Regions from separate parts of the Streptomyces sp. NPDC048600 genome, predicted to be linked through region 1. Evidence: riboswitches for the same ligand, from Rfam matches in the RefSeq annotation. Region 1 holds a riboswitch; the other holds the start of a gene.
The links. A riboswitch is a leader RNA that binds a small molecule or an ion and turns the genes downstream of it on or off. The one in region 1 is predicted to bind glycine.
Positions count from the first base shown of each region.

Region 2: another riboswitch for glycine. It lies ahead of gcvT (glycine cleavage system aminomethyltransferase GcvT); the one in region 1 lies ahead of gcvP (aminomethyl-transferring glycine dehydrogenase).

Region 1 covers NZ_JBVJGZ010000040.1:29,548-45,076, reverse strand. The annotation lists gene ftsR (transcriptional regulator FtsR) at 1-505, shown strand, start outside; gene ACZ6SQ_RS35050 (bifunctional nuclease family protein) at 855-1,328, shown strand; gene ACZ6SQ_RS35045 (MerR family transcriptional regulator) at 1,590-2,270, shown strand; gene ACZ6SQ_RS35040 (DNA polymerase IV) at 2,366-3,721, shown strand; gene ACZ6SQ_RS35035 (PRC-barrel domain-containing protein) at 4,025-4,399, opposite strand; glycine riboswitch at 4,513-4,608, shown strand; gene gcvP (aminomethyl-transferring glycine dehydrogenase) at 4,783-7,668, shown strand; gene ACZ6SQ_RS35025 (TOBE domain-containing protein) at 7,806-8,207, opposite strand; gene ACZ6SQ_RS35020 (APC family permease) at 8,354-10,309, opposite strand; gene kdpF (K(+)-transporting ATPase subunit F) at 10,782-10,871, shown strand; gene kdpA (potassium-transporting ATPase subunit KdpA) at 10,879-12,540, shown strand; gene kdpB (potassium-transporting ATPase subunit KdpB) at 12,540-14,657, shown strand; gene ACZ6SQ_RS35000 (potassium-transporting ATPase subunit C) at 14,667-15,356, shown strand; gene ACZ6SQ_RS34995 (DUF5999 family protein) at 15,506-15,529, opposite strand, start outside.
Region 2 covers NZ_JBVJGZ010000029.1:27,646-43,174, reverse strand. The annotation lists gene ACZ6SQ_RS31080 (thioesterase family protein) at 1-65, opposite strand, end outside; gene ACZ6SQ_RS31075 (trimeric intracellular cation channel family protein) at 130-795, opposite strand; gene ACZ6SQ_RS31070 (ABC transporter ATP-binding protein) at 860-2,104, opposite strand; gene ACZ6SQ_RS31065 (ABC transporter ATP-binding protein) at 2,101-3,198, opposite strand; gene ACZ6SQ_RS31060 (ABC transporter permease) at 3,195-4,202, opposite strand; gene ACZ6SQ_RS31055 (ABC transporter substrate-binding protein) at 4,272-6,026, opposite strand; gene ACZ6SQ_RS31050 (ABC transporter permease) at 6,085-7,083, opposite strand; gene ACZ6SQ_RS31045 (hypothetical protein) at 8,086-8,223, opposite strand; gene ACZ6SQ_RS31040 (hypothetical protein) at 8,227-8,367, opposite strand; gene ACZ6SQ_RS31035 (enhanced serine sensitivity protein SseB C-terminal domain-containing protein) at 8,482-9,273, opposite strand; gene ACZ6SQ_RS31030 (enhanced serine sensitivity protein SseB) at 9,370-10,137, opposite strand; gene ACZ6SQ_RS31025 (AAA family ATPase) at 10,253-10,927, opposite strand; glycine riboswitch at 11,100-11,193, shown strand; glycine riboswitch at 11,194-11,329, shown strand; gene gcvT (glycine cleavage system aminomethyltransferase GcvT) at 11,369-12,487, shown strand; gene gcvH (glycine cleavage system protein GcvH) at 12,598-12,975, shown strand; gene ACZ6SQ_RS31010 (serine hydroxymethyltransferase) at 12,984-14,246, shown strand; gene ACZ6SQ_RS31005 (L-serine ammonia-lyase) at 14,308-15,529, shown strand, end outside.

The sequences.
Region 1 (15,529 bases):
GCGGGACCACTATCTGCCGCTCAAGGTGATTCGCGAGTATCTCGAAGCCGTGGCGCGCGGCGAGGACGTGCGGCTTCCGGCCGTCGGCCGTCAGCGCGACGGCGAGGCCCTGCCGGAGGCAGCGGAGGGGCCCACGGCGGCCCGGATCGGGCGGGCGGAGCTGCTCGCCGCGGCCGGGATCGAGGAGTCCGAGCTGGTGGAATGGGAGTCCTACGGGCTGATCTCACCGCTGCCGGAGGGCGTGTACGACGCCGAGACGGTGACCGTGGCGACCCTGGTGGCCGAGCTGGGGCGGTTCGGGATCGAGCCGCGGCACCTGCGGGTGATGAAGGCGACCGCCGACCGTGAGGCCGGGCTGGTGGACCAGGTGGTGGCTCCGCTCAGGCGTCACCGCAATCCGCAGACCAGGGCCCATGCGGAGGCCCGTACGAAGGAGCTGGCCGGGCTCACGGTGAAGCTGCATTCGGCGCTGGTGCAGACGGCGCTCGGGGTGCGCCTGCCCTGAGGCATGGCCGCCCGCCGGGACCGGAGACGGGGTCCCGACGGGGTCGGGCGTGCGGCCATGGTGCCGCTCGGTGACCGGGGCGGGAACGGCCTCGCGGTTAGAGCGGTGACGAACCCGGCGTGGGCCGGTGGCCCGGGTGTCGACGGACCGGGCATGAGGTCCGAGGCCCGGACGGCGCCGGCTCGGAAGGGCGTTTCCCCGGGTCGGCCGCGGAGTGGATCATCGGGCGGCTCCCGGGCTGGTGGGTGACCGGATCGGTCGCCTTCGCGGCGTCCCACGCCCCGCGGGAACAGCCTCCTGTGCCGGGCCCGACTACCCAAACGTCCCGGGCACGGCCTAGGGTTGCTGTGTGAACGAGCTCGATGTCGTAGGTGTCCGGGTCGAAATGCCCTCCAACCAACCGATCGTGCTCCTGCGCGAAGTGGGAGGCGACCGCTACCTCCCCATCTGGATCGGGCCGGGGGAGGCGACGGCCATCGCCTTCGCGCAGCAGGGCATGGCCCCCGCACGGCCGCTCACTCACGACCTGTTCAAGGACGTGCTGGAGGCCGTCGGCCAGGAGCTCACCGAGGTGCGCATCACGGACCTGCGTGAGGGCGTCTTCTACGCCGAGCTGGTCTTCGCCAGCGGGGTCGAGGTGAGCGCCAGGCCGTCCGACGCCATAGCGCTGGCCCTGCGCACCGGAACGCCGATCTATGGCAGTGACGGGGTGCTGGACGACGCGGGGATCGCGATCCCGGACGAGCAGGAGGACGAGGTCGAGAAGTTCCGCGAGTTTCTCGACCAGATCTCGCCCGAGGACTTCGGCACCAGCAGCCAGTGAGGCGCGGTCGGACCGGCGCCCGGAGGATGTCTGCAGTGCTCGACGGGCCGTCCGGGGACACCGCCGCCTCGGCACATGCCAGCGGCGATTGAGAGCGTCCTGCGGCCTCCCGCGAGTGCATTCGGCTAGCCTTTCCCCGCGGTGGGGCACGGGAAACCACTCCTAGGGTGATTATCACTCGGCGTGCCGAGTGTGGCGATCGTTGACGCACCCTTGGTGACTGCCTACCGTCGAGAGGGCAGGTCAAGGACGGAGGTCGGCGTGAGAAGCAGCGGCGACGGTACGGCTGGGGGTGCCCCCGGACGCGGTCTGGGGGAGAGCGGCCCGTACCCTCCCCAGGGCTCTCGGCTGCACTCCAGCCGCGGATGTCCCGATCACGGCAGCGCGTCCGGTCATACCGCTCAACGGCCCACGGCCGTGCCCGACGGCGGGGCGGCGCAGGGGGCGGCCGAGGAGGTCGGCTACCGGGGTCCGACGGCCTGTGCGGCCGCCGGCATCACCTACCGCCAACTGGACTACTGGGCGCGCACCGGACTGGTCGAGCCCAGCGTGCGGCCCGCATACGGGTCGGGGACACAGCGGCTCTACAGCTTCCGGGACGTCGTCGTCCTGAAGATCGTCAAGCGGTTCCTGGACACCGGGGTCTCGCTCCAGAACATCCGCAGCGCCGTCCAGCATCTGCGTGAGCGCGGGTTCCGCGATCTGGAGCGCATGACGCTGATGAGCGACGGCGCCACCGTCTACGAGTGCACCTCGCCCGACGAGGTGCACGCCCTGCTGCAGGGCGGTCAGGGCGTTTTCGGGATCGCCGTCGGCGTGGTCTGGCGGGACGTCGAGAGCGCGCTGTCCCAGCTTCACGGGGAGCGCATCGACACCGGGGAGACGCTCGTCGGGCACAACCCGGCGGACGAACTGGCCCGGCGGCGCAACAAGGCGGTGTAGCCCGCGGCTGGAACGTCGAGTTCCGGCAGCGCCCCAGGTGAGACTCTCCGCCCTGCGCCGGGGCATTGTCAGTGGTGTGGTGCAGCATCGGAGATGTGAGAACCGCGCCCACGATCCTGCATCTCGACATGGATGCCTTCTTCGCCTCGGTGGAGCAGGCGTCCAAGCCGAGTCTGCGCGGGAAGGCCGTGATCGTGGGCGGGCTCGGGCCGCGCGGGGTGGTGGCGACCTGCTCGTACGAGGCCCGGGTGTTCGGGGTGCACTCGGCGATGCCGATGGCTCAGGCGCGGCGGCTGGCGCCCAACGCCGCGTATCTGGTGCCGAGGTTCGCGCTGTACCGGGCGGTCAGCGAGCAGGTGATGACGCTGCTGCGGGCCTTGTCGCCGCTGGTGGAGCCGCTGAGCCTGGACGAGGCGTTCGTGGACCTGGAGGCCGGTGAGGCGGCCTGGGACGCCGGTTCGGCACGGCTGAGCGGGGCCAAGCTGCGCGCGGACATACGGGCCGTCACCGGGCTCACGGGCTCGGTCGGGCTTGCGGCCTCCAAGATGCTGGCGAAGATCGCCTCCGAGCAGGCCAAACCGGACGGGCTGGTGCTGATCGAGCCGGGCACCGAGCGGGCGCTGCTCGGGCCGATGTCCGTGCGGACGCTGCCCGGGGTGGGGCCCGCGACGGGCGACCACCTGAGACGGGCGGGCATCCACACGGTCGGGGAGCTCGCCGAGGCCGGTGAGGACGAGCTGGTGCGGCTGGTCGGCAAGGCGCACGGGCACGCGCTGTACGCGATGGCGCTCGCGCGCGACGAGCGGTCCGTGGTGGCCGAGCGGGAGACCAAGTCGGTGTCCGTCGAGGACACCTACGACGTGGACATCCACGACCGGGTGCGGGTCGGGCTGGAGGTGCAGCGGCTGGCCGACCGCTGCGTACGGCGGCTGCGGGGGGCCGGGCTGTCCGGGCGGACGATCCAGCTCAAGGTGCGGCGGTACGACTTCTCGACCCTGACCCGGTCCGAGACGTTGCGGGGGCCCACCGACGACCCGGTGGTGGTGCGGGAGGCCGCGCTGCGGCTGCTGGAGGCCGTCGACACCACGGGTGGGGTGCGGCTGCTCGGGGTCGGGGTGAGCGGCCTGGCCGACTTCACCCAGGAGGACCTGTTCGCGCAGGCCGCGGAGGAGGCTGAGCAGGCGGCCGAGGAGGAGTCGGGCGAGGAACGGCCGAAGGAGGCCGAGGAGCCTCAGGAGCGGCGGTGGGCCCCGGGGCGCGACGTCCACCACGCCGAGCACGGGCACGGGTGGGTGCAGGGCAGTGGTCTGGGGCGGGTCACGGTGCGGTTCGAGACGCCGACGTCGGAGGTGGGGCGGGTGCGGACGTTCAGGGTCGAGGACCCTGCTCTTTCTGTGGCGGAGCCGTTGCCGCTGGTGCGGGGCCCTGCCGGGCGGGGTGCCTGGGCGTAGTGGTCGACGGGTGTGCGCCCTGGCGTGGAGGGGTTCGGCTGCGGGCCGGTTGTGGCTGTTGCGCAGTTCCCCGCGCCCCTTAGGGGGTGGTGGTGCTGCCTTGTGGTGGGGGTGTGGGGCGGTTTCGGCTGCGGGTCGGGTGGCTGGTTGCGCAGTTCCCCGCGCCTCTTAGGGGTGGTGGGGGATGGGTGGGGCTACTCGGACTTCGGCTGCGGGTCGTGGGTGGTTGGTTGTGCAGTTTCCCGCGCCCCTTAGGAAGGCATGGTTGCGGGCCCCGGGTCCTCTTGGTGGGGGAGGGGTGGGTTAGGCGGGGTCTTCCTTGCCTGCGATGTTTCCGAAGTCGCGGTCGGGGAGCGGGGGAGGTGGGGCCACGTCCAGGCCGTAGTGGTGGTAGAGCTGGAGTTCCTGTTCGGGGGAGAGATGGCGGCCCACTCCGAAGTCGGGTGCGTCCTTGATCAGGGCTCGCTCGAAGGGGACGTGGAGTGTGCCCTCGATCAGTTCGCTGGGCTCCAGGGGGACGAAGGCGTCCCTGGAGAAGAGGCCGGTGCGTATGGCCGCCCATTCCGGCACACCGGTCGCGTCGTCGAGGTACACCTCGTCGATCGTGCCGATCTTCGTGCCGTTGCGGTCGAACGCCTTGCGGCCGATCAGGTTGCGCGGATCGATGTCGGTCTGCACGAGCCCTCCACTTGGTCGGCACTCATCCGTAAGCACTACGAAAGAGCACATTGGTGACCCCGGCCACTCGAAGGCCCGCTCGGGAACCGCGCTGGTAGGCTTGCAGAGGCTGCTGACCCCGTGCGGGAGAGTCCTCCGGTAGTTGTCGGAGGCGCCGAAGGAGCAAATCCTCCCCGGAATCTCTCAGGCCCACGTACCGCACGGACGAGGTCACTCTGGAAAGCAGGGCGGGTGTTCACGGTCCGCTCTCACCGACGGTGAAAGCCGGGTGCCATCGAGGCGTCCGGTGAAGCTCTCAGGTTGAGATGACAGAGGGGGAGGCCGTCGGGGTACCAGCGCCGTGGTACCCCTCGAAGGTCGCGTCAGACCAGGAGGCCTCCGCAATGACCGCCCAGCGCACGCCGCTCTCCGAGCTCGAACAGGGCATTCCCTTCGAGCAGCGCCACATCGGGCCCGACCAGGAGGCGCGGGCCAAGATGCTCGCGCACGTCGGTTACGGCTCCCTCGACGAGCTCACCGCCGCCGCGGTACCCGATGTGATCAAGAACGCCGATGCCCTGGACCTGCCGGGCGCGCGGACCGAGGCCGAGGTGCTCGCCGAGCTGCGCTCGCTGGCCGACCGCAACCAGGTCCTCGGTTCCATGATCGGTCTGGGCTACTACGGCACCTTCACGCCGCCGGTGATCCTGCGCAACGTCATGGAGAACCCGGCCTGGTACACGGCATACACCCCGTACCAGCCCGAGATCTCGCAGGGCCGCCTCGAGGCGCTGCTGAACTTCCAGACCATGGTCGCCGAGCTGACCGGCCTGCCCACCTCCGGCGCCTCCCTGCTGGACGAGGGCACCGCGGCCGCCGAGGCCATGGCGCTGTCCCGGCGCATGGGCAAGAACAAGAAGGGCCTCTTCCTGATCGACGCGGACGTGCTGCCGCAGACGATCGCCGTGATCGAGACCCGCGCCGAGCCGACCGGTGTCGAGGTCGTCGTCGCCGACCTGAGCGAGGGCATCCCGGCCGAGATCGCCGGGCGCGAGATCAACGGTGTGCTGGTCCAGTACCCGGGCGCCTCCGGTGCCGTGCGGGACATCAAGCCGGTCATCGACCAGGCCCATGAGCTCGGCGCGCTGGTGACCGTAGCCGCCGACCTGCTCGCGCTGACGCTGCTGAAGTCGCCGGGCGAGCTGGGCGCGGACATCGCGATCGGCACGACCCAGCGCTTCGGTGTGCCGATGGGCTTCGGCGGACCGCACGCCGGCTACATGGCCGTGCACGAGAAGTTCGCGCGCAGCCTGCCCGGCCGCCTCGTCGGCGTGTCCGTGGACGCGGACGGGAACAAGGCGTACCGGCTGGCCCTGCAGACGCGTGAGCAGCACATCCGCCGTGAGAAGGCCACCAGCAACATCTGCACCGCCCAGGTGCTCCTCGCCGTGATGGCCGGCATGTACGCCGTCTACCACGGCCCCGAGGGGCTGAAGGGCATCGCACGGCGCACCCAGCGCTACGCCACGATCCTCGCCGCGGGCCTGGCCGGCGGCGGTGTCGAGCTGGTGCACGGCGCGTTCTTCGACACGGTCACCGCGCGCGTGCCCGGCCGTGCCGCCGAGGTCGCCGCCGCCGCGCGGGCGAACGGTGTCAACCTGCACCTCGTCGACGCCGACCAGGTGTCGCTCTCCTGCGACGAGACCACCACCCGCGAGCAGCTCGCCGCGGTCTGGGCGGCCTTCGGCGTCGAGGGCGACGTTGCGGCGCTGGACGCGGCCACCGAGGACGCGCTGCCGGCCGTGCTGCTGCGCACCGACGACTACCTCGCCCACCCCGTCTTCCACCAGCACCGCTCCGAGACGGCGATGCTGCGCTACCTGCGCAAGCTGTCCGACCGCGACTACGCGCTGGACCGCGGCATGATCCCGCTGGGCTCCTGCACCATGAAGCTCAACGCGACCACCGAGATGGAGCCGGTCACCTGGCCCGAGTTCGGTCAGCTGCACCCCTTCGCGCCCGAGGAGCAGGCCGAGGGCTACCTCACGCTCATCCACGAGCTGGAGGACCGCCTCGCCGAGGTCACCGGCTACGACAAGGTCAGCCTCCAGCCCAACGCGGGCTCGCAGGGTGAGCTGGCCGGTCTGCTCGCCGTCCGCGGGTACCACCGCGCCAACGGCGACGAGCAGCGGACCATCTGCCTGATCCCGTCCTCCGCGCACGGCACCAACGCCGCCAGCGCGGTGATGGCGGGCATGAAGGTCGTCGTCGTGAAGACCGCCGAGGACGGCGAGATCGACGTCGAGGACCTGCGGGCGAAGATCGAGCAGTACCGCGACCAGCTGTCGGTGCTGATGATCACCTACCCGTCGACGCACGGTGTGTTCGAGGAGCACGTCGCCGACATCTGCGCCCAGGTGCACGAGGCCGGCGGCCAGGTGTACGTCGACGGCGCCAACCTCAACGCCCTGGTGGGCCTGGCCAAGCCGGGTCACTTCGGCGGCGACGTCTCGCACCTCAACCTGCACAAGACGTTCTGCATCCCGCACGGCGGCGGTGGCCCGGGTGTCGGTCCGGTGGCCGTCCGGTCCCACCTCGCGCCGTACCTGCCCAACCACCCGCTCCAGCCGTCCGCCGGCCCGGAGACGGGCGTCGGGCCGATCTCGGCCGCCCCGTGGGGTTCCGCGGGCATCCTGCCGATCTCGTGGGCGTACGTCCGGCTCATGGGCGGCGAGGGCCTGAAGCGTGCCACGCAGGTGGCCGTGCTCTCCGCGAACTACATCGCCAAGCGCCTGGAGCCGCACTTCCCGGTGCTGTACACCGGCCCCGGCGGGCTCGTCGCGCACGAGTGCATCATCGACCTGCGGCCGCTGACCAAGGCGACCGGCGTGAGCGTGGACGACGTCGCCAAGCGGCTCATCGACTACGGCTTCCACGCGCCGACCATGTCCTTCCCGGTGGCCGGCACGCTGATGATCGAGCCGACCGAGTCCGAGGACATCATCGAGCTGGACCGGTTCTGCGACGCGATGATCGCCATCCGCGCGGAGATCGAGAAGGTCGGCGCGGGCGAGTGGCCCGCCGAGGACAACCCGCTGTACAACGCCCCGCACACCGCGGGCGCGCTGGGCGGGGAGTGGGCGCACGCGTACTCCCGCGAGGAGGCCGTGTTCCCGGCCGGTGTGTCGGTGGCCGACAAGTACTGGCCGCCGGTGCGCCGGATCGACCAGGCGTTCGGTGACCGGAACCTGGTGTGCTCCTGCCCGCCGCTGGACGCGTACGAGGACTGACGGCCGGTGGTCCGGGGCCCGAGGCCCTGAGATCGGTCACGGAGAGGCCCTGCCCCCTCGGGGGTGGGGCCTCTCCGCGTACGGGGCCGGCACCGCATGTCGATGAAGCGACCTGGAGGCCGTGCGGCCGCCGGAGGTCAGGTGCGGTCGATGTGGACGTTTGTCGACTTCACCCGGGCCGTGGCCTCCATGCCCACCTCCAGGCCGAGTTCCTCCACGGCCTCGCGGGTCAGCAGGGAGACCAGACGGTGCGGGCCCGCCTGGATCTCGACCTGGGCGGCGACGTCGCCGAGCTTGATCGCGGTGACGATCCCGGGGAAGGCGTTGCGGGCCGAGGTGTACGGCGGTTCGTCGCCCTCGGCGGCGGGCGACGCCTTGGCCAGCTCCACGGAGAACGCGGCGAGATCGCGGCCCTGGATGACACGACGGCCGCTGTCGTCGCGATGGGTGGCCACGCGGCCGGCGTCGGCCCAGCGGCGGGCGGTGTCGGGGCTCACGCCGAGCAGCCGGGCGGCCTGTCCGATGGTGTAGGACTGCATGCCCGTCACGATAGGAGGTCGCCCGCCGGTGATCGACTCCGGCTCCACGGGACGCGCCCGGCCGTCGGTGCGTCGCGGCACCCACGAACTATCGGTACGTCGGGACACCCAGGAGCCGTCGGGCCGTCGTGTCCGCTCCCGAACCGTCAGCCCGTGTGCACCCGCGGGCGGCGTGCCGGGTCCGGCTCCGCCTCGCGCAGCACCTCGCGGGTGACCGGCGCGACCTCGCCCTGGCCGAACAGGAAGAAGCGCAGGAAGTTGGCGAAGGGGTCGCCCTCGGTCCACTCGAAGTAGATGTGGGGCGTGCGGCCGGTCATGTCGCGGGCGTGCAGCAGCAGCGCGGCCAGGGCGTTGGGGATCGAGGACGACTCCATGGTCAGCACGCGGTAGCGGCCGTGCATGACCTCGCCGCGGACGCTCAGGCTGGACTCGAACTCGGAGGGATCGCCGACCGTGACCTCCAGGAAGACGAAGTCGTCCTGCTCGCTCAGGTCGTTGTCGGTCCGGATCTGCTCGATCTTGTCGCGGTACTCGGCCACGTCCCGCGCGTCGGGCTCGTTGGCGATGAACCGGATCTTGCGGGTGGCGATGTCCCGGACGAACCGCTGCGCCATGTCGTCGAGCGTCACGTCCGTCACGCGCACTTCGAAGGCGCGCATCAGCCGCGACAGCATGGAGATGAGGATGATCTCCGCGATGAAGGCGGCGCTGATCTTCACGCCGTCGGGGCGCTCGATGATGTTGACGATCGTCGTGTAGAGGAAGACGACGGAGATGACGCCGAACCCGATGGTCCAGTTGCGCTGGCCGGCCTTGCGGGCGGCGATGGTCACCGCGATGGCCGCGGAGCAGATCAGGACCAGGACGCCGGTCGCGTAGGCGCCGCCCTGGGCGTCGACGTCGGCGTCGAAGATCCAGGTGACCAGGAAGGCCTGGAGCGTGAAGATCAGGACCATCGGGCGCACCGCGCGGGCCCAGTGCGGGGCCATGCCGTAGCGGGGGAGATAGCGCGGCATCAGATTGAGCAGGCCCGCCATGGCGGAGGCGCCGGCGAACCACAGGATGGCGATGGTGGCGACGTCGTAGACCGTGCCGAAGGCGTTGCCCAGGTACTCGTGCGCCAGATAGGCGAGCGCGCGGCCGTTCGCCTGCCCTCCCGGCTCGAACTCCTTCTCGGGGATCAGGAGCGTGGTGATGAAGCTGCTGGTGATGAGGAAGCAGCTCATGATCAGCGCGGAGGTGGTGAGCAGCTTCTTGGCGCCACGGATACGGCCGGCGGGGTTCTCCTCGGTGTCGGCCGGGTCGCCCTTGATGTGGGGCATGACCGCGACGCCGGTCTCGAAGCCGGACAGGCCGAGGGCGAGCTTGGGGAAGACGATCAGGGCCATGCCGATCATCACGAAGACGTTGCCGTGCTCGGCGGTCAGGGCGTCGGACCAGTCGGTGACGACATGGCCCTCGGTGGCGACGTGCCAGAGACCGACCGTCACCACGACCGCGTTGAGTACGAGGTACACCCCGACCAGGGCGACCGCCACGCCGATCGCCTCCAGGAACCCCTTGAGGAACACCGCGCCCAGCAGGGCGACCAGGACCAGGGTGATCACCATCTGCTTGTCGTGCAGGGCGTCGTTGAGATGGGGGTTCTCGACCAGGTGGGTCGAGGCGTCGGCGGCCGACAGGGTGATGGTGATCAGGAAGTCCGTCGCCGCGAAGCCCAGCAGGGTCAGGACGAACAGCTTGCCCTTCCAGAACGTCAGCAGCCGTTCCAGCATGGCGATCGAGCCCTGGCCGTGCGGGCTCTCCTCGGCCACCCTGCGGTACACCGGCAGGGCGCCGGCCAGGGTGACGAGGACCAGCACGACGGTCGCGATCGGTGACAGCAGACCGGCCGCGAGCGCGGCGATGCCCGGCTGGTAGCCGAGAGTCGAGAAGTAGTCGACACCTGTCAGGCACATCACGCGATACCAGGGCTGACCCGGATGCTCGAGCCTGGACTCGGCCGGCCGTTCGGCCTGCCCGCGTCCCTTCCCCATGTCCGAGAGCCCTTCCAGCATCCAGGCCCGCAGGCGGCTGGGCGGGCGGTGCTCGGTCGTGGCCATCGGAGTGCTCCTGGTGTGCGCGTCCGTGGACGGCTGGGCGTACGGTTCCCGCCATCACGCGACGGCGCGACCAGCGTAAGCGGAGAGTGATCTACGGGCCTGCGGTTGGGCATCAAGCTTCCGTTAAAACTGGCTGCTCAGATGAGGGTGAGGGGCCCGGGTGCGGGTCCGGACGCACGGGGGAGTGCGCGGCGGTCGGCGACTGAGCGTCACCGTGCTCCGCGACGGCGGCACGGCTGCCGACGTGACAGGGCGGCGCGCAGAGGCCGTAAGAGGGGCGTCAAAGGCGGGCGGCGGGCCGTAAGAGAGGCGTCAACGGCGGTCGTTTCCGGCCGTGGAGGAGGTTCGCTCGAAGCGTTCCTGTCCGACCGAGCCCACTCCAGGAGTTCACGATGGCCGATCTGGCCTTCGTCGTCATCACCGTCGCGGCCTTCGCGCTGGTGGTCCTCGTCGCCAAGGGGGTGACCAGGCTGTGACCGCCGAGAACGTCGTCGGCCTCGTCGTGGCCGTCGCCCTGCTGGGCTATCTCGTCCTCGCCCTGATCTTCCCGGAGAGGTTCTGAGAGCCGCATGGGTCCCGTAACCGCCGGCGTGCTCCAGCTGGTCGCCCTGATCGGCGCGCTCGCCCTCGTCCACGCCCCCCTCGGCAGCCATATGGCGAGGGTCTACTCGTCCGACCGGCACTGGCACGTCGAGAAGTGGATCTACAAGGGGATAGGCGCCGACCCCGACCGCGAGATGCGCTGGCCCGCGTATCTGCGCGCTGTTCTGGCCTTCTCCGTGACCGGGGTCGTCCTCCTCTACGCCCTCCAGCGGCTCCAGGGCGTCCTGCCCGGCTCGCTCGGCTTCGACTCGATCGACCCGGACCAGGCCTTCAACACGGCCGTCTCCTTCGTGACCAACACCAACTGGCAGTCGTACTACGGCGAACAGGCCATGGGCCATGTCGTGCAGACCGCCGGACTGGCCGTGCAGAACTTCGTGTCGGCCGCGGTGGGCATGGCCGTGGCGATCGCGCTGGTGCGCGGCTTCGCGAGGTCCCGCACCGGTGAACTCGGCAACTTCTGGGCCGACCTGGTGCGCGGCACAGTACGTGTCCTGGTGCCGCTGGCGTTCCTCGCCGCGGTCGCCCTGGTGGCGTGCGGTGTGCTCCAGAACTTCTCCGGCATCCACGAGGTCGGCCAGTTCATGGGCGGCTCGCAGCAGTGGAACGGCGGCGCGGTCGCCTCCCAGGAGGCCATCAAGGAACTGGGCACCAACGGCGGTGGCTACTTCAACGCCAACTCCGCCCACCCGTTCGAGAATCCGACCCCGTTCTCCAATCTGCTGGAGATCTTCCTGATCCTCGTCGTCCCGTTCTCCCTGACCCGCACCTTCGGGATCATGGTCGGCTCGGTGAAGCAGGGCTACGCGATCCTCGCCACGATGGTCGCCATCTGGCTCGGCTTCACCGCCCTGATGATGTGGACCGAATTCGCCCACCACGGACCGGCGTTCGAGCTGGCCGCAGGCGCGATGGAGGGCAAGGAGGTCCGGTTCGGCGTCGGCGGCTCGTCGATCTTCGCCGTGGCGACCACGCTCACCTCGACCGGCGCGGTGAACTCCTTCCACTCCTCCTTCACCGGCCTCGGCGGAGGTATCACGATGCTCGGCATGATGCTGGGCGAGATCGCGCCCGGCGGAGTCGGCTCCGGCCTCTACGGGATGCTGGTCATGGCGGTCATCGCGGTGTTCATCGCCGGACTGATGGTCGGCCGCACCCCCGAGTACCTCGGCAAGAAGATCGGCACCCGCGAGATCAAGCTGGCGGCCCTCTACATCCTGGTCACCCCGGCCCTGGTGCTGGTGTTCACCGCCCTGGCGATGGCCCTGCCGACCCCGCCGCACTCGATGACCAACAGCGGGGCGCACGGCTTCTCCGAGATCCTCTACGCCTACACCTCCGCCTCGAACAACAACGGCTCGGCCTTCGCCGGGCTCAACGCGGACACCCAGTGGTTCAACAGCACCCTGGGCCTGGCCATGCTGTTCGGCCGTTTCGTGCCGATGGTGCTCGTCCTGGCGCTGGCCGGCTCGCTCGCCCGGCAGACCCCCGTGCCGGCCACCGCGGGCACCCTGCGCACCGAGAAGCCGCTGTTCACCGGTCTGTTGGTGGGGGCGGTCCTGATCATCACGGGTCTCACCTACTTCCCCGCCCTCGCGCTGGGCCCGCTCGCCGAGGGGCTGGCGTGATGACCACTCGTACCGAAAGCGATGAGGACGCCATGTCCACTTCCACCCTGGCGCCGCGCCAGGACGTGCCCGGCGGGCACCCGGCACCCGAGCGGCGCGTCGGCGCCGGACTCTTCGACCCCGGGCAGCTGGGCCGGTCGCTGCCGGACGCCCTGCGCAAGCTCGATCCGCGGGTGATGGTCAAGTCCCCCGTGATGTTCGTGGTGTGGGTCGGCTCGCTGCTGACCACCGCCTTCGCGTTCAATGACCCGGGAGACTGGTTCGGCTGGGCGATCAGCGCCTGGCTCTGGCTCACCGTGGTCTTCGCGAACCTCGCGGAGGCGGTCGCCGAGGGCCGCGGCAAGGCGCAGGCCGCCACCCTGCGCAGGGCCAGGACCGACTCGGTGGCACGCAGGGCCGACGGGACCGTGGTCCCGGGCACCGAGCTGCGGATCGGTGACCTGGTCGTCTGCGAGGCCGGTGACGTGATCCCCGGCGACGGCGACGTCGTCGAGGGCGTGGCGTCCGTCGACGAGTCGGCGATCACCGGCGAGTCGGCGCCCGTCATCCGCGAGTCCGGCGGCGACCGCAGTGCCGTCACGGGCGGCACCAAGGTGCTCTCCGACCGGATCGTCGTCCGGATCACGACCAGACCGGGCGAGACCTTCATCGACCGCATGATCGGCCTGGTCGAGGGCGCGGACCGGCAGCGGACGCCCAACGAGATCGCGCTGAACATCCTGCTCGCCTCGCTGACGATCGTCTTCCTGCTCGCCTGTGCCACGCTGCCGCCCTTCGCGGACTACGCGGGCACGCGGCTGACCATGGTCGTCCTGGTCGCGCTGCTGGTCTGCCTGATCCCGACCACGATCGGCGCGCTGCTCTCCGCGATCGGCATCGCGGGCATGGACCGGCTGGTCCAGCGCAATGTGCTCGCCATGTCGGGGCGTGCCGTGGAGGCCGCCGGTGACGTCTCCACCCTGTTGCTCGACAAGACCGGCACCATCACCCTCGGCAACCGCAGGGCCGCCGAGTTCCTGCCGGTGCGCGGCACCACCGAGGCGGAGGTCGCCGACGCCGCCCAGCTCTCCTCACTGGCCGACGAGACACCCGAGGGGCGGTCGGTCGTCGTCCTGGCGAAGGAGAGGTACGGCCTGCGCGAGCGGCACGAGGGTGAACTGGTGGACGCCGAGTGGATCGGTTTCACCGCGCAGACCCGGATGTCGGGCGTCGATGTCGGCGGCCGCAGGATCCGCAAGGGCGCGGCGGGTGCGGTCGTCGCCTGGGTGCGCGAGCGCGGCGGCGCCGTCGCGGGGGACGCGAGCCAGGTCGCCGACCGGATCGCCGCGGCGGGCGGTACACCGCTGCTGGTGGCCGTGGACGACGAGCGGGGCGCGCGCGTCCTGGGCGTCGTCCACCTCAAGGACGTCGTCAAGGACGGCATGCGCGAGCGGTTCGGGGAACTGCGCCGCATGGGCATCAGGACGATCATGATCACGGGTGACAACCCGCTGACGGCGAAGGCGATCGCCGAGGAGGCGGGTGTCGACGACTTCCTCGCCGAGGCCACCCCCGAAAACAAGATGGCCCTCATCAAGCGGGAGCAGGCCGGCGGCAAGCTGGTCGCGATGACCGGCGACGGCACCAACGACGCCCCCGCCCTCGCGCAGGCGGACGTCGGCGTGGCCATGAACACCGGGACGTCGGCCGCCAAGGAGGCCGGCAACATGGTCGACCTCGACTCCGACCCCACCAAGCTGATCGAGATCGTCGAGATCGGCAAGCAACTCCTCATCACCCGAGGGGCGTTGACCACCTTCTCCATCGCCAACGACGTCGCGAAGTACTTCGCGATCATCCCGGCGCTGTTCGCGGCCGTGTACCCGGGCCTGGACACGCTGAACATCATGCGGCTGTCCTCGCCGGACTCCGCGATCCTGTCGGCCGTCGTCTTCAACGCGCTGATCATCGTCGCGCTGGTGCCGCTGGCCCTGCGGGGTGTGCGGTACCGGCCGATGAGCGCGGACCGGATGCTGCGGCGCAACCTCGGGATCTACGGACTCGGCGGTCTGGTCGCGCCGTTCGTCGGCATCAAGCTCATCGACATGATCATCTCGCTGATTCCCGGGATCGGGTGAAGGACCCTCATGAACAACTCCGTCGTGAACACAGGCCGGTTCCTGATGGCGGCCCTGCGCGCGCTGCTGGTGCTGACCCTGGTCACCGGCGTCGTCTATCCCCTGGCCGTCCTGGGCGTCGGCCAGGCCCTGTTCCGCGACCAGGCGAACGGTTCGCAGCTGCGGGCGGACGGCAGGGTCGTCGGCTCCTCGCTGATCGGGCAGGCCTACAATCTGCCGCTGAAGAAGGGCGAGCAGACCCCGGCCGCCGATCTGAAGTGGTTCCAGGGCCGGCCGCAGAACGGCCTAGGCACCAACAGCGTCAACACCCGGTACTCACTCGTCCTGTCCGGCGCGACCAACCGGTCGGGCGACAACGACGAGCTGGTCCAGTGGGTGAAGGACGCCAAGGCCGCCGTCGTGAAGGACAACTCCGTGCCCGGTTACACGATCGAGCCGTCCGATGTGCCCGCCGACGCGGTGACGTCCTCCGGCTCGGGCTTGGACCCGGACATCTCCCCGGCCTACGCACGGCTCCAGGTCCACCGCGTCGCCGAGCGGAACGGGCTGTCCGTCGCCCGGGTGGACCGGCTGGTCGCGGACCACATCGAAGGCCGCACCCTCGGCTTCGTCGGGGAGCCGCGCGTGAACGTCCTGGAGCTCAACGTCGCACTCCGTGAGCTGGTCGGCGCGGGGCGGTCCGCCGCCGCGACTCCCTGACGTCCACCTGGCCCCCCGGGGCGTGACCGCGTTCCGTGCCCGCTCGCACCACGCGGTGTGACGGGGTGCGGACATGCGTCGGGGCCGGTGCGCGGCGAGTGCCGCGTCCGGCCCCTGTGGTGCGTCGCGCGGGCGGGTGCCCGGCGGTGTCAGGCGGCCGTCACGACCCGGCT
Region 2 (15,529 bases), on a different contig from region 1:
CGGGTGAGCGCGGTGTCTCGGTCGAACTCGCTGTCGCCGATGAGCGCCTGGGATGCCTGAGCCATACAGGTACCGTACAACAGGAAACTACTAAGCGGTAGCTTTTCCCCTCGCGCCAACCCGTCCCACCTAGACGTCGTCCGCCTCCCGCGCCGTCGACCTGCGGTTCCACGCCCTGGGCGCCCGCCAGTGGTACTTCATCGCCAGCAGCCGCAGCACGAAGGCCGTCACGACGGCCAGCCCCGAGGTGAAGGCGGTCAGCGCGTCGAAGCGGATGCACAGGACGACGATGCCCGCGCCGACCATCGCCGGCACCGCGTACAGGTCGCGGTCCCAGCGCAGCAGCGAGGGGATCTCGTTGGCGAGCACGTCCCGCAGGACACCGCCGCCGACGGCGGTGGCGAGGCCGAGCGCCGCCGAGGCGGTCAGATTCAGCCCGTACTCGTACGCCTTTATCGTGCCGGAGACCGCGAACAGGCCGAGGCCGGCCGCGTCGAAGACGTTCACGCCTACCTGGATGCGCTCCACCTCCGGGTGCAGGAAGAACACCAGGAGCGCGGCGAGCAGCGGGGTGGAGAAGTACCCGAGGTCCGTGAACGCCGCCGGGGGCACCGCCCCGATGACGAGGTCGCGGATGAGTCCGCCGCCGAGCGCGGTGACCTCGGCGAGGACGGCGATGCCGAAGACGTCGAAGTTCTTGCGGACAGCCAGCAGCGCGCCGGAGATGGCGAAGACAAAGATGCCGATCAGGTCGAGCGTGTGCTGGACGGACGGGCTGAAGAGTTGCTCAAGCACCCTACATTCTTACCTATGACAGAGCCCCTGCCTTGCATTGCAAGGCAGGGGCTGCGTCACAGGGTTACTTCTCGTCGGACTTCGCGGTCTCCGACTTCGAGACCTCGACCGGCTCAGGGTCGGCCGAATCGGCGGTGGACACGGCCGGCTCCGGCTCGGCCGGCTCCGGGGACTTCTCCGCTGCCGACTCCGCCACCACCGCGTCCGGCACCAGCTCCGCCGCCTCCTTCGCGGCGCTCAGCAGCACCGTGTCCTGCGGCTGCTGGTCCTCGAAGTTCTCCGGGTGGTGGCAGGCGACCTGCTGGCCCGGGCGCAGCTGGAGCAGCGGCGGCTCGGTCGTCCGGCAGATCTCCGTGGCCTTCCAGCACCGGGTGTGGAAGCGGCAGCCGCTGGGCGGCGAGATCGGCGAGGGCACGTCACCCTTGAGCAGGATGCGCTCGCTCTTGGCTCCCCTGCGCCCCGGGTCCGGGATCGGCACCGCCGACATCAGGGCCTTGGTGTACGGGTGCATCGGCGACTTGTAGAGCAGGTCGCGGTCGGCCAGCTCCACGATCTTGCCGAGGTACATCACCGCGATCCGGTCCGAGACGTGCCGGACGACCGAGAGGTCGTGCGCGATGATCACGTACGTCAGGCCCAGTTCCTGCTGGAGGTCGTCCAGCAGGTTCACGACCTGGGCCTGGATCGACACGTCCAGCGCGGAGACCGGCTCGTCGGCGACGACGAGCTTCGGGTTCAGCGCGAGCGCGCGGGCGATGCCGATGCGCTGGCGCTGGCCGCCGGAGAACTCGTGCGGGTAGCGGTTGTAGTGCTCCGGGCTCAGCCCGACGAGGCCGAGGAGGCGCTGGACCTCCTTCTTCACACCGCCCTCGGGTTCCACGTTCTGCAGCCGGAAGGGCGCCGAGACGATGGAGCCGATGGTGTGGCGGGGGTTCAGGGAACCGTACGGGTCCTGGAAGATCATCTGGATGTCCCGCCGCAGCGGACGCATCCCGGCCGTGTTGAGCCGCGTGATGTCCTTGCCCTGGAAGTGGATCGTGCCGCCCGTCGGGTCCTGGAGCCGGGTGATCACCCGTCCCATCGTCGACTTGCCGCAGCCCGACTCGCCGACCACGCCCAGGGTCTCGCCCTTGCGCACCTCGAAGTCGATCCCGTCGACCGCCTTGACGGCGCCCACCTGGCGCTGGAGCACACCCTTGCGGATGGGGAAGTGCTTGGTCAGGCCCGTGACCTTGAGCAGCACGTCACGCTCGTCGGGAGCCGACGCCTGCGCCGGGACGACCACGTCCGTCTTCTTCGTCTCACTCACAGCTTCGGCGCAATCTCTTCGGTCCAGATCCGCGTACGGTCCTCGGGCGAGAGGTGGCAGGCGGACCAGTGTCCCCCGCCGACCTGCGCCAGTTCGGGGCGCGTCGTGCGGGTGGCCTCGCCCTTGGGGACATCCGCGTAGGGGCAGCGGGGGTGGAAGGCGCAGCCCGAGGGGACGTTGATGAGGCTCGGCGGCTGTCCCTTGACAGGGATGAGCCGGTCCGTGGTCTCGCGGTCGAGGCGGGGCATCGAGCCGAGCAGGCCCCAGGTGTACGGGTGCTGCGGCCGGTTGAAGACACCCTCGACCGAGCCGCGCTCCACGCACCGGCCGCCGTACATGACCAGCACGTCGTCCGCGATCTCGGCCACCACGCCGAGGTCGTGGGTGATCAGGACGACCGCGGAGCCGAACTCCTTCTGCAGGTCCCGGATGAGGTCGAGGATCTGCGCCTGGACCGTGACGTCGAGGGCGGTCGTCGGCTCGTCCGCGATGAGCAGCTCGGGGTTGTTGACCAGCGCCATGGCGATCATGGCGCGCTGGCGCATACCGCCGGAGAACTCGTGCGGGTGGCTGTCGGCGCGCTTGGCGGGCTCGGGGATGCCGACCCGGTCGAGCATCTCGATCGCCCGCTTGCGCGCGACCTTCCTGCTGACGTCGTGGTGGACGCGGTACGCCTCCACGATCTGGCTGCCCACCGTGTAATAGGGGTGCATCGCGGACAGCGGGTCCTGGAAGATCATCGCCATCTCGCGGCCGCGCAGCCGGCGCACCTCGTCCTGATCGGCGGAGATCAGTTCCTTGCCGTCGAGCCAGATCTCGCCGGACATCCGCACGTTCTTGCCGCGCGAGCCGAGGCGGTGCAGTCCCATGATGGCGAGGGAGGTGACGGACTTCCCGGAGCCGGACTCGCCCACGATGGAGAGGGTCTTGCCCTTCTCCAGCTGGAAGCTGAGTCCGTCGACGGACTTGACGAGACCGTCGTCGGTGCTGAAGTGCACCTTGAGGTCACGCACGTCGAGGAAGGCGGTGCCCGCCCCGGCGGGGGCCTTGACGGGCTCCCCGACAGCGGCACCGGTCTTGGACAGTTCGGTCACGAGAGCCTCACCCGCGGGTCGGCGGCGGCGTACAACAGGTCCACCAGGAGATTTGCGATCACGACGAAGAAGGCGGCGATCAGCGTGACGCCGAGGATCGGGGGCAGGTCGTTGTCCTGGATGGACTTCACGGCGTACTCACCGATGCCGTGCAGCGAGAACACCGTCTCGGTGATCACCGCACCGCCCAGCAGCAGCCCGAGGTCCATGCCGAAGACGGTGATGATCGGGGTCAGCGCGGCCCGCAGACCGTGCTTCACCACGACCTTGCCCTCACGCAGGCCCTTGGCGCGCGCCGTGCGGATGTAGTCCTCGCTCATCGTCTCCAGCATGCCGGAGCGGGTGAGCCGCGCGTAGATGGCGGAGTAGAGCAGCGCGAGTGAACACCACGCCGGGAAAAGCGTGTTGGCCCATTGCGAGGGGTTCTCGGTGAACGGGACGTAGGTGCGGCCGAAGATCGGCCACTGGAAGGTGAAGAGCAGCAGCGCGAGGTTGCCCGTGAAGAACATGGGCAGCGAGACGCCTGCCAGCGCCACGCCCATGAAGGTGCGGTCGAGGAGCGAGCCCGGCTTCAGGGCGGAGATCACACCGGCCGTCACACCGGACAGCAGCCAGAGCACCGCGGCACCGGCGGCCAGCGAGATCGTCACCGGCAGACGGGAGGTGAGCTGCGGCCAGACCTCGACGTGCGTCTTGAAGGAGTAGCCGAAGCACGGCGCGTCACAGTGCACCGTGGTCGGGCCGAGGTCGTACGTGGCGCCCGACACGATCCCCTTGACGAAGTGCCAGAACTGGACGTGTACGGGCTGGTCCAGTCCGAGGTTGTGCTTGACCGCGGCGATGTCGGCGGCCGAGGGATTCTTCCCGATGTACTGCTGGGCGAGCTGGTCGACGGTCTGGCCGGCGAGCCGCGGCAGCAGGAAGAAGATGCCGAAGGTGACCGCGGTGACGACCAGCAGCAGGATCACTGCCGCGACCGTCCGGCGGAGGATATACGAGATCACGGGGACCGGCGCTGGTGCCCGCGGACCGCGAAGCCCGCGGGCACCAATGCCTTCACCTGCCTTCCGGGGCTACTTCTTGGTCGTGCCGATGTTGAGGTAGTCGTACTGACCGCTGAAGGCCGCCGTCGAGGTGAGGTTGGTGAAGTTGGACGGGCGGTACAGCAGGACCTTGAAGTAGGTCAGCGGGACGAGGGCCGCCTCCTCCATCGTCTTCTTGTCGATCTGGGTGTAGAGGCTGTTGCGCTCGGCGCCGTCCTCGGTGCCGATCGCCTTCTCCAGCAGGGAGTTGACGTCCGCGTTGTCGAGCTGCGACAGGTTGGTGTTGCCGGACTCGCCGATCGCGTCACCGTGCAGGATCTGCTGCAGGAAGCCGTAGCCGGACGGCCAGTCGGAGCCCCACTGCATCATGTGCAGACCGATGTTCTGCTTCTTGTTGAACGCCGGCACGCCCGCCGCGTCGGTGAAGTACTTGCCCGACGGGAACTGCTTCAGCGTGGCCGTGATGCCGGCCTTCTTCAGCGAGTCGATGATCGCGGTGGCCGCGTCGATCTCCTGCGGACGGTCGCTGCGCGCCGAGATGTTGGTGCTGATCGTCGACTTGCCGCAGGCCTTCAGGTGCTCCTTGGCCTTGGCCACGTCGCCCTTGTTGCCGTCGGTGGCGTAGATGTCGGACTTCTCGTAGCCCGGGATGTCCGGCGGCAGCACGGTCGTGGCGATGTCGCCGCGGATCGGGCCGCCCTCGGCCGTCTGGACCGAGACCTTGTCGATCGCGTACTGCACGGCCTTGCGGCACTCGACGTTGTCGAACGGCGCGACCTTGGTGTTGATCGCCATGTAGACGAGCCGGCCACCGTAGGTGTTGTCGGTGCTGGCCTTCAGGTCGCTGCTGTTGACGACCTTCGCCTGCGTCGCGGCCTGGACACCGGTACCGCCGAGGTCGATGGCGGTGCCCGCCATGACGTCCTGGTCGATGGTCTCGGCGTTGACCTTCAGCTTGACGACGATCTTCTCGGGGTACTGCTTGCGCAGCGGGTCGGTCTTCGCGTCCCAGTTCTCGTTGCGGACGAGGGTGACCTGCTTGCCCTCCTCGTAGCTCTCGAACTTGTACGAGCCCGAGGACACGATCTTCTTGACGTAGTCGACGCCGGTGTCCTTGGCCTGCGGCACCGGAGCCGTCTGCGGCGTGGCGACCAGGTAGTCGAACTCCTGGAAGGCGCGGTTGAGGTGGAAGACGATCGTGGTGTCGTCCGGGGTCTCGATCGACGCCAGGCCCTTGGCGCTCTTGTCCTTGTACGGGCCCTTGTACTTGTCGCCGCCCTCGAGGAACTGCTGGAAGTAGTTGGGGCCGAGCGAGAGCACGTCACGCGCGAAGTTGGAGCGCTCGACGGCGTACTTCACGTCCTTGGACGTGATCGGGGAGCCGTCCTCGTACTTCAGGCCCGGACGCAGCTTGTACGTCCAGGTCTTGCCGCCGTCACCGGGGGTGCCGGGACCGGCCGCGAGGTCCGGGACCAGCTCGTTGCCCTTCTCGCCCGGGGCGGGCTTGAACGTCATGAGCGGACGGGCGTACAGCCGGCTGAGGTTGTACATGTACGCGTAGTACGTGTTGCCGGGGTCGAAGGAGTCCGGCACGTCCGAGTACTCGTACGTGACCGTGCCACCCGCCTGGGTGGAGGCGTTGACGACACCGGTCGTCGCCGCGTTGGCTCCGGCCGCCTTGCCCTTGTCGCCGTTGTCCTTGCCCTCATCGGCCTTGCTGCAACCCGTGAGGACCAGGCTCACGGTACCGATTGCCGCCACCGCGGCCAGCGCTGACCTTCGCATGATGGTCTGCTTCCCCTCCATTGTTGGAAACTTGATGTGCTCTCGGCGCGTCCGCGAATCAGCGGCTGCGCGGGTCGAGAGCGTCACGGAGTCCGTCGCCGAGCAGGTTGAACGCCAGGACGGTGACGAAGATTGCGAGGCCGGGCACGATCATGAACTGCGGGTCGACCTCGTAGAAGTTGACCGCCTCGCTGAGCATGCCGCCCCACGACGCCTGCGGGGGCTGGATGCCGACGCCGAGGAAGCTCAGGCTGGCCTCGAAGAGGATGTTCGTCGGGATGAGCAGCGTCGAGTAGACGATGATCGGGCCGACCAGGTTCGGGAGCAGCTCCCGGAAGAGAATGTACGGCCCCTTGGCACCCAGGCCCCGGGAGGCGTCGACGAACTCACGCTCTCTGAGGGCCAGGGTCTGACCACGGACGATACGGCCCAGATAGGGCCAGTTGAAGAAGCCGATGACGAAGATCAGCACGCCGATGTGCAGCGGCAGACCTTCCAGGCCGAACGCACCGCCCTGCAGCGTCGCGGCGATGGCGATGGCGAACAGCAGCAGCGGGAAGGCGAGGAAGGTGTCCATCAGACGGCTGATGACCGTGTCCACCCGCCCCCCGTAGTAGCCGGCCACGACGCCGAGGACCGCGCCGATCGTGTTGGACAGGATCGTGGCGCCGAAGGCGACGACCAGCGACACCCAGGAGCCCTCCAGGATGCGGGTGGCGATGTCGCGCCCGAACTTGGGCTCGACGCCCAGCGGGTGGTCCGCGCTCATGCCGCCGAAGCCCCCGGTGGGCAACGAGGTGTTGGGGTCGATCAGGTCCTGGTTGAAGGCGTTGGGGTCGAGACCGAGCAGGGCCTGGAGGGGACGGGAGAGGATCGCGAGGAGCACCAGCAGAATGACGATGACGCCGCCGGCGACGGCGACCTTGTCCTTCTTGAACCGGGTCCAGGCGATCTGTCCAAGGGAGCGGCCCTCGATCTGCCCCTTGCCGGCGCCGACGAGTACAGCTTCCGGCTGTGCCTCGGCTGCTGCCCCGGCGGTGTCGATCGGTGCGGTCACAAGCGCCCTACCCCTTCTCGGCCGGTGGTGTTCGGCCCACTCCTCCGCCGTTGTTCGGCGTGTGCTGTTCCTGCGGTGGCGCCTCGGCCGTAGGTGTTACGACCCCTTCGGCCGGACGACCCGTGGACGTGTTCTCGCTCAGGGAATCCGCTCGGCCTGCACCTGACACGGGAGTCTTCAACGCTCTGCTGATCACACGCCAGATCTGCCGCCGAAAGTATGCCTAACCGTGATGCCGCGTGAGGGGTTCCGTTATCCGAACAACCTACGCCGCGTTGCGGTGAATCAGTAGAGGCATACACCGGCCCCCAGGGGCCGCGACGGACCGCCTCGGACCCCCAACGGGCCCCCCGATCGGGGGAGTTGAGGAGGCCCCCTGACGGCCGATGTGACCGCCACCACACCCTTCGCGACAAGGCCGGAATTACACCTTTCGCCACCTTCACTCGACAGTGGCGAATCGGGCATCGGGAATCTTCCGGGCGCCGCTTTTGATTTCCCGTCTGCAAATTTTAGGGCTCTCTGAGCTTCTGAATTCTCGTTCTCGAATGAACTGCTTGCTGCACCGAACGGTGGGTCGCTAGGTTTCTCGACGTCGAACCGACCCGTAAAGAAGGCCGAGGGGGTGGGGACCTGAACTTCGGCATCGTCAAGGTCAAGGCCTCGGGCGGCTGGAGCACGACCCGGTCCGCCAAGAAGGGCGTCACGGTGACCGACCGCATGGTCGTCGGCGCCCGCAAGCGCGCCTACACCCGTCCGATGGTGGAGTACCGCGAGTTCGGCGGGCCCTGACAGCCGATCTGAGGCATTCTCACAAACGTTCCTGCTGAACACTCTGACCGGGCATCGGAACTTTCTCGTGCCCGGTTGGACAAAAAATTGACTGTAGAAACAGGAAAGGAAATCGATCGAAAATGCCTAAGGCGTTAGCGTCAGCAATTACCTTGGCTTGCTTCGCGGCTCCCCTCACCGGTGCCGCCGAGGCCGCGACGGCACCGTCGGTCACCGACCTGCGGGGAGCACCACGCCCTCGACCACGGTCGTGCGGGCTTCGGGGAAGAACGGCACCACCGTGTTCTTCGCCGGAACCACCAAGGCCTCCGGCTCGTACAGCGCGAAGACGTGCAACGCGCGGGGCACGGGCTACGGTTCCCCGGTGACCGGCAAGGCCGTGAGCTGGACGGCGCTCGGGTAGGGAGCGGTCAACTGCGCGGACCGCGTCACCTCGAACTCACCGGCGGCGATGGCCCAGGCCCGGTTCTGCGCCGCCTGACCGGCTGACACACAGTCCGCCGCCCACAGACGTCGGTCTGCCCCCCAGGCCGATGCGCGGAAGGGCCGGACGCCCCCGGCCGGCCCTTCCGTAGGCGGCTCGGCGGAGGTTCGGAATCCGGTGGCTCAGAAGCCGCCGTGCGCCGGAGGGTATCCGTAGCCCGCGACGGGCGCCGGAGCCGCGTGCGCCTCGCGGTCGTAGAACGGGCGCGCGTTGGACCGCATCCACATCGCGACGGGGCAGTACTCGTCGGACATCGCCACCGTCGACACGGGCAGCCCGTCGGGTACGGCGCCGATGGACTGGTGCATCATGGCGCGCACCGAGTCCACGGCCGGCGGCGAGGTCTCGTACACGTCGAGGCCGATGGCGAGATACGGTGCGCCCAGCGCCGGCTGCACCCAGGCGCGGCGCAAAGTCCGCACGGCCGGGGTGCGATGGGCGTTCTGCGCGAGGAGGGCGTAGAACTGCGGGATCTCGATACCGGGTTCGGCCAGCCGCAGCGGGCCGGCCGGCTGGCGGTCCAGGCCCGTCGCGATGCGGCGCAGATCGAGCCAGGGCACGCCGACGCCGCCGCCATGGGCGTGCGGGTTGAGCCAGAGGCCGTAGTGGTCGGGGTACAGGGTGCGGGCCACGTCGAGGGCGTCGACGACCTCGTAACTGCGGTTCCAGCCGCTGGCCGACAGCTCCTGGGCGGAGGTCACACAGGGCGCGTAGGAGTGGCCGCCGACGTGCATGGTGCCGTACTGGGCGTCCGGGGAGCCCGCCTGACCGTGCCAGAGCAGCATCCAGACCTGGCCGGAGACGGGCGTCGCGAGGGCACGCAGGAGCGCCTCGTAGGCGTCGTAACGCCCCGGGGTGACCTGGCGCAGCGTGTGCTCGACCGTGCCGGTCGCGGCGGTGCCGCTCGCGCTCACTGTGTTACGCCCCTTCTTCTTCTGACCGGGTTATGAAACCAGGTTATGCCGTCCGGGGGGAGCACCGGGGGAGAGCTCGGTGGGTTCCGTGATCTCCTACTTCTGGAAGAACGGGCGCACCTTCTGCCGCATCCAGTCCCCCACCGGGTCCTGCGCCACGTCCAGCAGGACCAGGTTCACCGGCCACGGGACGGGGGCCTGGGCCAGGGCCCGGCCCAGGGCCGCGGTGGGTGCGGCGAGCGGGTCGCCGTCCAGCTGGGCGAGTTCGACTCCGACGAACAGCGCCGGGCCGGCCGTCTCGATCGCGGCCAGACAGCGGCGGGCCGTGCGGACGACCCCGGTGGCGTCGAACTCGGCGGAGGCGGCGGTGAGGAAGGCGACGGGGTCTTCCTGCCAGTCGGGTTCGTACAGGCGGACGCGGCCGCCGCTCGCCGGGCCGTCCAGCGGGGTGCGGCCGGAGCGGCAGAGCTCGGCGACGGCGGCCGGCGGGAGGGGCACGCCGACCACGCCGCCGGGGTTGAGCGCGATGCCGGCCTGCGGGGGCAGACCGCGGGCGAACTCCACGGCGGGGGCGACGGCGTACGACATGTTCGGGCCCGCGCCGAGGCGGAACTGCTCCTCGGAGGTGAAGACCGGGACGTAGGCCTGGCCCTCGATCTCCAGAGTGGGCAGGTCGAGCTCGCCGCTGTCCGGGCCGCCGCCGGACGGCAGCGGCACCCAGACGAAGCTGCGGCCGAGGACCTCGACGAGGCGGGCGCCGGCCGACGGCACGCCGAGGGAGGCGGAGAGCACCTCCTCCAGTTCGTTGCCGGGCCATCCGCCGTGCGGATGCGGGTGCGCCTGCGCCTGCGCCGGGAAGTCCATCTGCTGCCTACCGCCTGCCGTGAACCTGCTGTGGCTGAAAGGCTAACCCGTGCGGACGGCCCGCCCGTCGGCGTGCCCGGCCCGTGGGAACGGACGGGCTCCCACGGCCGGTCCGTCAGCCCGTGAACCCGATCCGGCGCAGGGCGTCCGCGGCGTCCCGGTCGAGCAGGACGGCCGAGCCGCAGCCGCCGGGCAGTGCGCCGCGCTCGACGCGGCGCAGCAGGCGCGCGGCGGCGCCGCGGTGGCGGCGGAAGGCGTAGCGCGAGACGCCGCGGCCGCGCTCGCGCTGGCCCGCCAGGGCCTGCTCGGGGGTGACGTCGAGGAGCAGCAGATGCAGGGTGCCGCCGCGGCGGCGGGCCTCGCGGGAGAGCCAGCCGCGCACCCAGGCCTGGGTGCCGCAGTCGTGCACGACGACGCCCCGGCCGGAGCGCAGGGCGCGGCGCAGTCCGGCGTAGTGGGCGAGGCGGACGAGCGGGCGGTAGACGGCGTACGGCAGGAAGCGGGGGGCGCGGGCGTCGAAGCGGTCGCGGGTGTCCTGGGAGTCGATGCGGGTGCCGGGCACGGCGCGCCGCATCAGGGTGGACTTGCCGCTGCCGGGCAGTCCGGTGATCACGACGAGGTCGGCGGGGCCGAAGAGCAGGGCGTGCGGGCTGCGGCCGGCGCGCTCGCGCAGGTCGCGGACGACGGGTGCGGAGTGTGCGGGGCAGGCGTCCGTGGCCGGGGCACCGGTCCGTGCGGGCAGCGCGAGGGCCGGGCTGGTGGCGTACGGCGTGGTCCTGTTCACCGTGATCGTCCTCCCCTGGGGCGGGTCACGAGACCCTTGCCCATCGAGTGTAAAGAGACGGTAATGGGGTGCGCCTCCGGATTTCGTGTGCGTAGTGCCACAGCCCGGTTACAGATGCGGCCTGCCCTGCTCGGCGGATGCGTGCAATGATGGGCGCGCCAACTGCATACCGGCCGTTTGAATCCGCGCGGGAGAGTCCCCAGTCCGTCTGGGGCGCCGAAGGAGCAAGTCCCTCCCTTGAATCTCTCAGGCCCCGTTACCGCGCGGGCGAGGCACATCTGAAAAGCGGGCCGCTGCCAGCAGTGGTCCCACCCAAGGTGCAAGCCATGTCCTTCCCCCGCGTCACTGTACGTATGTGTACGGGCGGTCATGGCGAACCTCTCAGGTTCCGATGACAGATGGGGAGGAATGACCTCGCCTGTCGTGTACTTGGGAGACGACCGACCGATGAGCAGTACCGAACTGCGCCTTACCGCGCTCGACGCCCTGCATCGCTCGCTGGGCGCGACGATGACCGACTTCGCCGGCTGGGACATGCCGCTGCGTTACGGCTCCGAGCGCGACGAGCACAACGCCGTGCGCACCAGGGCAGGGCTCTTCGACCTCTCGCACATGGGCGAGATCACCGTGACCGGCCCGCAGGCCGCGGCCCTGCTGAACTTCGCGCTCGTCGGCAACATCGCCGCCGTGGGCGTGGGCCGCGCCCGCTACACCATGATCTGCCGGGCCGACGGCGGCATCCTGGACGACCTGATCGTCTACCGGCTGGGCGAGTCCGAGTACATGGTCGTCGCCAACGCCTCCAACGCGCAGGTCGTGCTGGACGCGCTGACCGAGCGCGCGGCCGGCTTCGACGCCGAGGTCCGTGACGACCGTGACGCGTACGCGCTGATCGCCGTCCAGGGCCCGGAGTCCCCCGGCATCCTGAAGTCGCTGACGGACGCCGACCTGGACGGCCTGAAGTACTACGCGGGTCTGCCCGGCACGGTCGCGGGCGTCCCGGCGCTGATCGCGCGCACCGGTTACACCGGCGAGGACGGCTTCGAGCTGTTCGTGAAGCCGGAGCACGCCGTGGCGCTGTGGCAGGCGCTGACGGAGGCGGGCGCGGGGGTCGGCCTGATCCCGTGCGGCCTGTCCTGCCGCGACACGCTGCGCCTGGAGGCGGGCATGCCGCTGTACGGGCACGAGCTGACCACCTCGCTCACCCCCTTCGACGCCGGGCTCGGCCGTGTGGTCAAGTTCGAGAAGGAGGGCGACTTCGTCGGCCGCGAGGCGCTCACCGAGGCCGCCGCGCGCGCCGAGCAGAACCCGCCGCGGGTGCTGGTCGGTCTGGTCGCCGAGGGCCGCCGGGTGCCGCGCGCCGGTTTCGCCGTGGTCGCGGGCGGTGAGGTGATCGGCGAGGTCACCTCCGGCGCTCCCTCCCCCACGCTGGGCAAGCCGATCGCCATGGCGTACGTCGACGCGGCGCACGCGGCGCAGGGCACCGCGGGTGTCGGCGTGGACATCCGGGGCAGCCACGAGCCGTACGAGGTCGTGGCGCTGCCCTTCTACAAGCGTCAGAAGTGACAGTTTCGTAGCACCGCCGCGATGGCGTCGGGCACGTTCGCGCTGCTCACGCACGCCCCGGGCGGTCCCCCCTGCATCAGCATCACCTCGCGTACAGGAGAATTCAGGCCATGAGCAACCCCCAGCAGCTGCGCTACAGCAAGGAGCACGAGTGGCTGTCGGCCGCCGAGGACGGCGTGTCGACGGTCGGCATCACGGAGCACGCGGCGAACGCCCTCGGCGATGTCGTCTACGTCCAGCTCCCGGAGGTCGGTGACACGGTGACCGCGGGCGAGAGCTGCGGCGAGCTGGAGTCGACCAAGTCGGTCAGCGAGCTCTACTCGCCGGTCAGCGGTGAGATCACCGCCGTCAACCAGGACGTCGTGGACGACCCGGCGCTGGTGAACTCCGCCCCGTTCGAGGGCGGCTGGCTGTTCAAGGTCCGCGTCGCGGGCGAGCAGGACGACCTGCTCTCCTCCGACGAGTACTCCGCCTACATCGCCGGCTGAGGAGTCGCATGTCCTCCCTGAACACCCCCCTGCACGAGCTCGACCCGGAGGTCGCCGCGGCGATCGACGCCGAGCTGGTGCGTCAGCAGTCCACGCTCGAGATGATCGCGTCGGAGAACTTCGCTCCGCTCGCCGTCATGGAGGCGCAGGGCTCGGTGCTGACGAACAAGTACGCCGAGGGCTACCCGGGCCGCCGCTACTACGGCGGCTGCGAGCACGTCGACGTCACCGAGCAGATCGCGATCGACCGGATCAAGGACCTGTTCGGCGCCGAGTACGCCAACGTCCAGCCCCACTCGGGTGCCTCCGCGAACCAGGCCGCGCTGTTCGCGATGGCCAAGCCGGGCGACACGATCCTCGGCCTGGACCTGGCGCACGGCGGTCACCTGACCCACGGCATGCGCCTGAACTTCTCGGGCAAGCAGTTCGACGTGGTCGCGTACCACGTGGACGACGCGGGTCTCGTGGACATGGCCGAGGTCGAGCGGCTCGCCAAGGAGCACCGTCCGAAGGTGATCATCGCGGGCTGGTCGGCGTACCCGCGCCAGCTGGACTTCGCGGAGTTCCGCCGGATCGCCGACGAGGTCGAGGCGTTCCTCTGGGTCGACATGGCGCACTTCGCGGGCCTGGTGGCCGCGGGTCTGCACCCGAACCCGGTCGAGCACGCGCACGTGGTGACCTCCACGACGCACAAGACGCTCGGCGGCCCGCGCGGCGGCATCATCCTGGCGAAGAAGGAGTTCGCCAAGAAGCTGAACTCCTCGGTGTTCCCGGGCTTCCAGGGCGGTCCCCTGGAGCACGTGATCGCGGCCAAGGCGGTCTCCTTCAAGGTCGCCGCGGGCGAGGAGTTCAAGGAGCGCCAGCGGCGTACCGTGGACGGTGCCCGTATCCTCGCCGAGCGGCTGACGGCCCCCGACGCCCGTGAGGCGGGGGTGAACGTGCTGTCCGGTGGTACGGACGTGCACCTGATCCTGGTCGACCTGCGCGAGTCCGAGCTCGACGGCCAGCAGGCCGAGGACCGGCTCCACGAGGTCGGCATCACGGCCAACCGCAACGCCGTCCCCAACGACCCGCGGCCGCCGATGGTGACCTCCGGTCTGCGGATCGGCACGCCCGCCCTCGCCACCCGCGGCTTCACGGCCGAGGACTTCGCCGAGGTCGCGGACGTGATCGCGCTGGCGCTGAAGCCGTCGTACGACGCGGAGGCGCTCAAGGCCCGGGTGACGGCTCTCGCCGACAAGCACCCGCTGTACCCCGGCCTGAACAAGTAAGTCCCCGGCGGGGGCACCCGGCGATCCCGGGTGCCCCGCCACCCCGTACTGAGGAGTTTCCGTGGCCATCTCGGTCTTCGACCTGTTCTCGATCGGCATCGGCCCGTCCAGCTCCCACACGGTCGGCCCGATGCGCGCCGCGCGGATGTTCGCGCGCCGGCTGCGCAACGAGGATCTGCTGCCCGCGGTCGTCTCCGTCCGCTGCGAGCTGTACGGCTCGCTGGGCGCGACCGGCCACGGCCACGGCACGCCGAAGGCGGTGCTGCTCGGCCTGGAGGGCGACTCCCCGCGCACGGTGGACGTGGAGACCGCCGACGAGCGGGTGGAGTCGATCAGGTCGCGGGGTCGGCTGAACCTGCTCGGCGAGCACGACATCGCCTTCGACTTCGACCGCGACCTCAAGCTCCACCGGCGCAAGGCCCTGCCGTACCACGCCAACGGCATGACGATCTGGGCGTACGACGCCTCGGGCGCCGAGCTGCTCTCCAAGACCTACTACTCGGTCGGCGGCGGCTTCGTCGTGGACGAGGACGCGGTCGGCGCGGACCGGATCAAGCTCGACGACACGGTCCTGAAGTACCCCTTCCGCACGGGCGACGAGCTGCTGCGCCTGACGAAGGAGACCGGTCTGTCGATCTCCGCGCTGATGCTGGAGAACGAGCGGGCCTGGCGGAGCGAGGAGGAGATCCGCGAGGGGCTACTCGACATCTGGCGTGTGATGCAGGCCTGTGTGTCGCGCGGCATGGCCCGCGAGGGCATCCTGCCGGGCGGTCTGAAGGTGAAGCGGCGGGCCGCGACGACCGCGCGCAAGCTGCGCTCCGAGGGCGACCCGCTGGCGCTGTCGATGGAGTGGATCACGCTCTACGCGATGGCGGTGAACGAGGAGAACGCGGCGGGCGGCCGGGTGGTCACCGCCCCGACGAACGGCGCGGCCGGCATCATTCCCGCCGTCCTGCACTACTACATCAACTTCGTGCCGGGCGCCGACGAGGACGGCGTGGTCCGCTTCCTCCTCGCCGCCGGCGCCATCGGCATGCTCTTCAAGGAGAACGCCTCCATCTCCGGCGCCGAGGTCGGCTGCCAGGGCGAGGTCGGCTCCGCCTGCTCCATGGCCGCGGGCGCCCTCGCGGAGGTCCTCGGCGGCAGCCCCGAGCAGGTCGAGAACGCCGCCGAGATCGGCATGGAGCACAACCTCGGCCTGACCTGCGACCCGGTCGGCGGCCTGGTGCAGATCCCCTGCATCGAGCGCAACGGCATGGCCGCGGTCAAGGCGGTCACCGCGG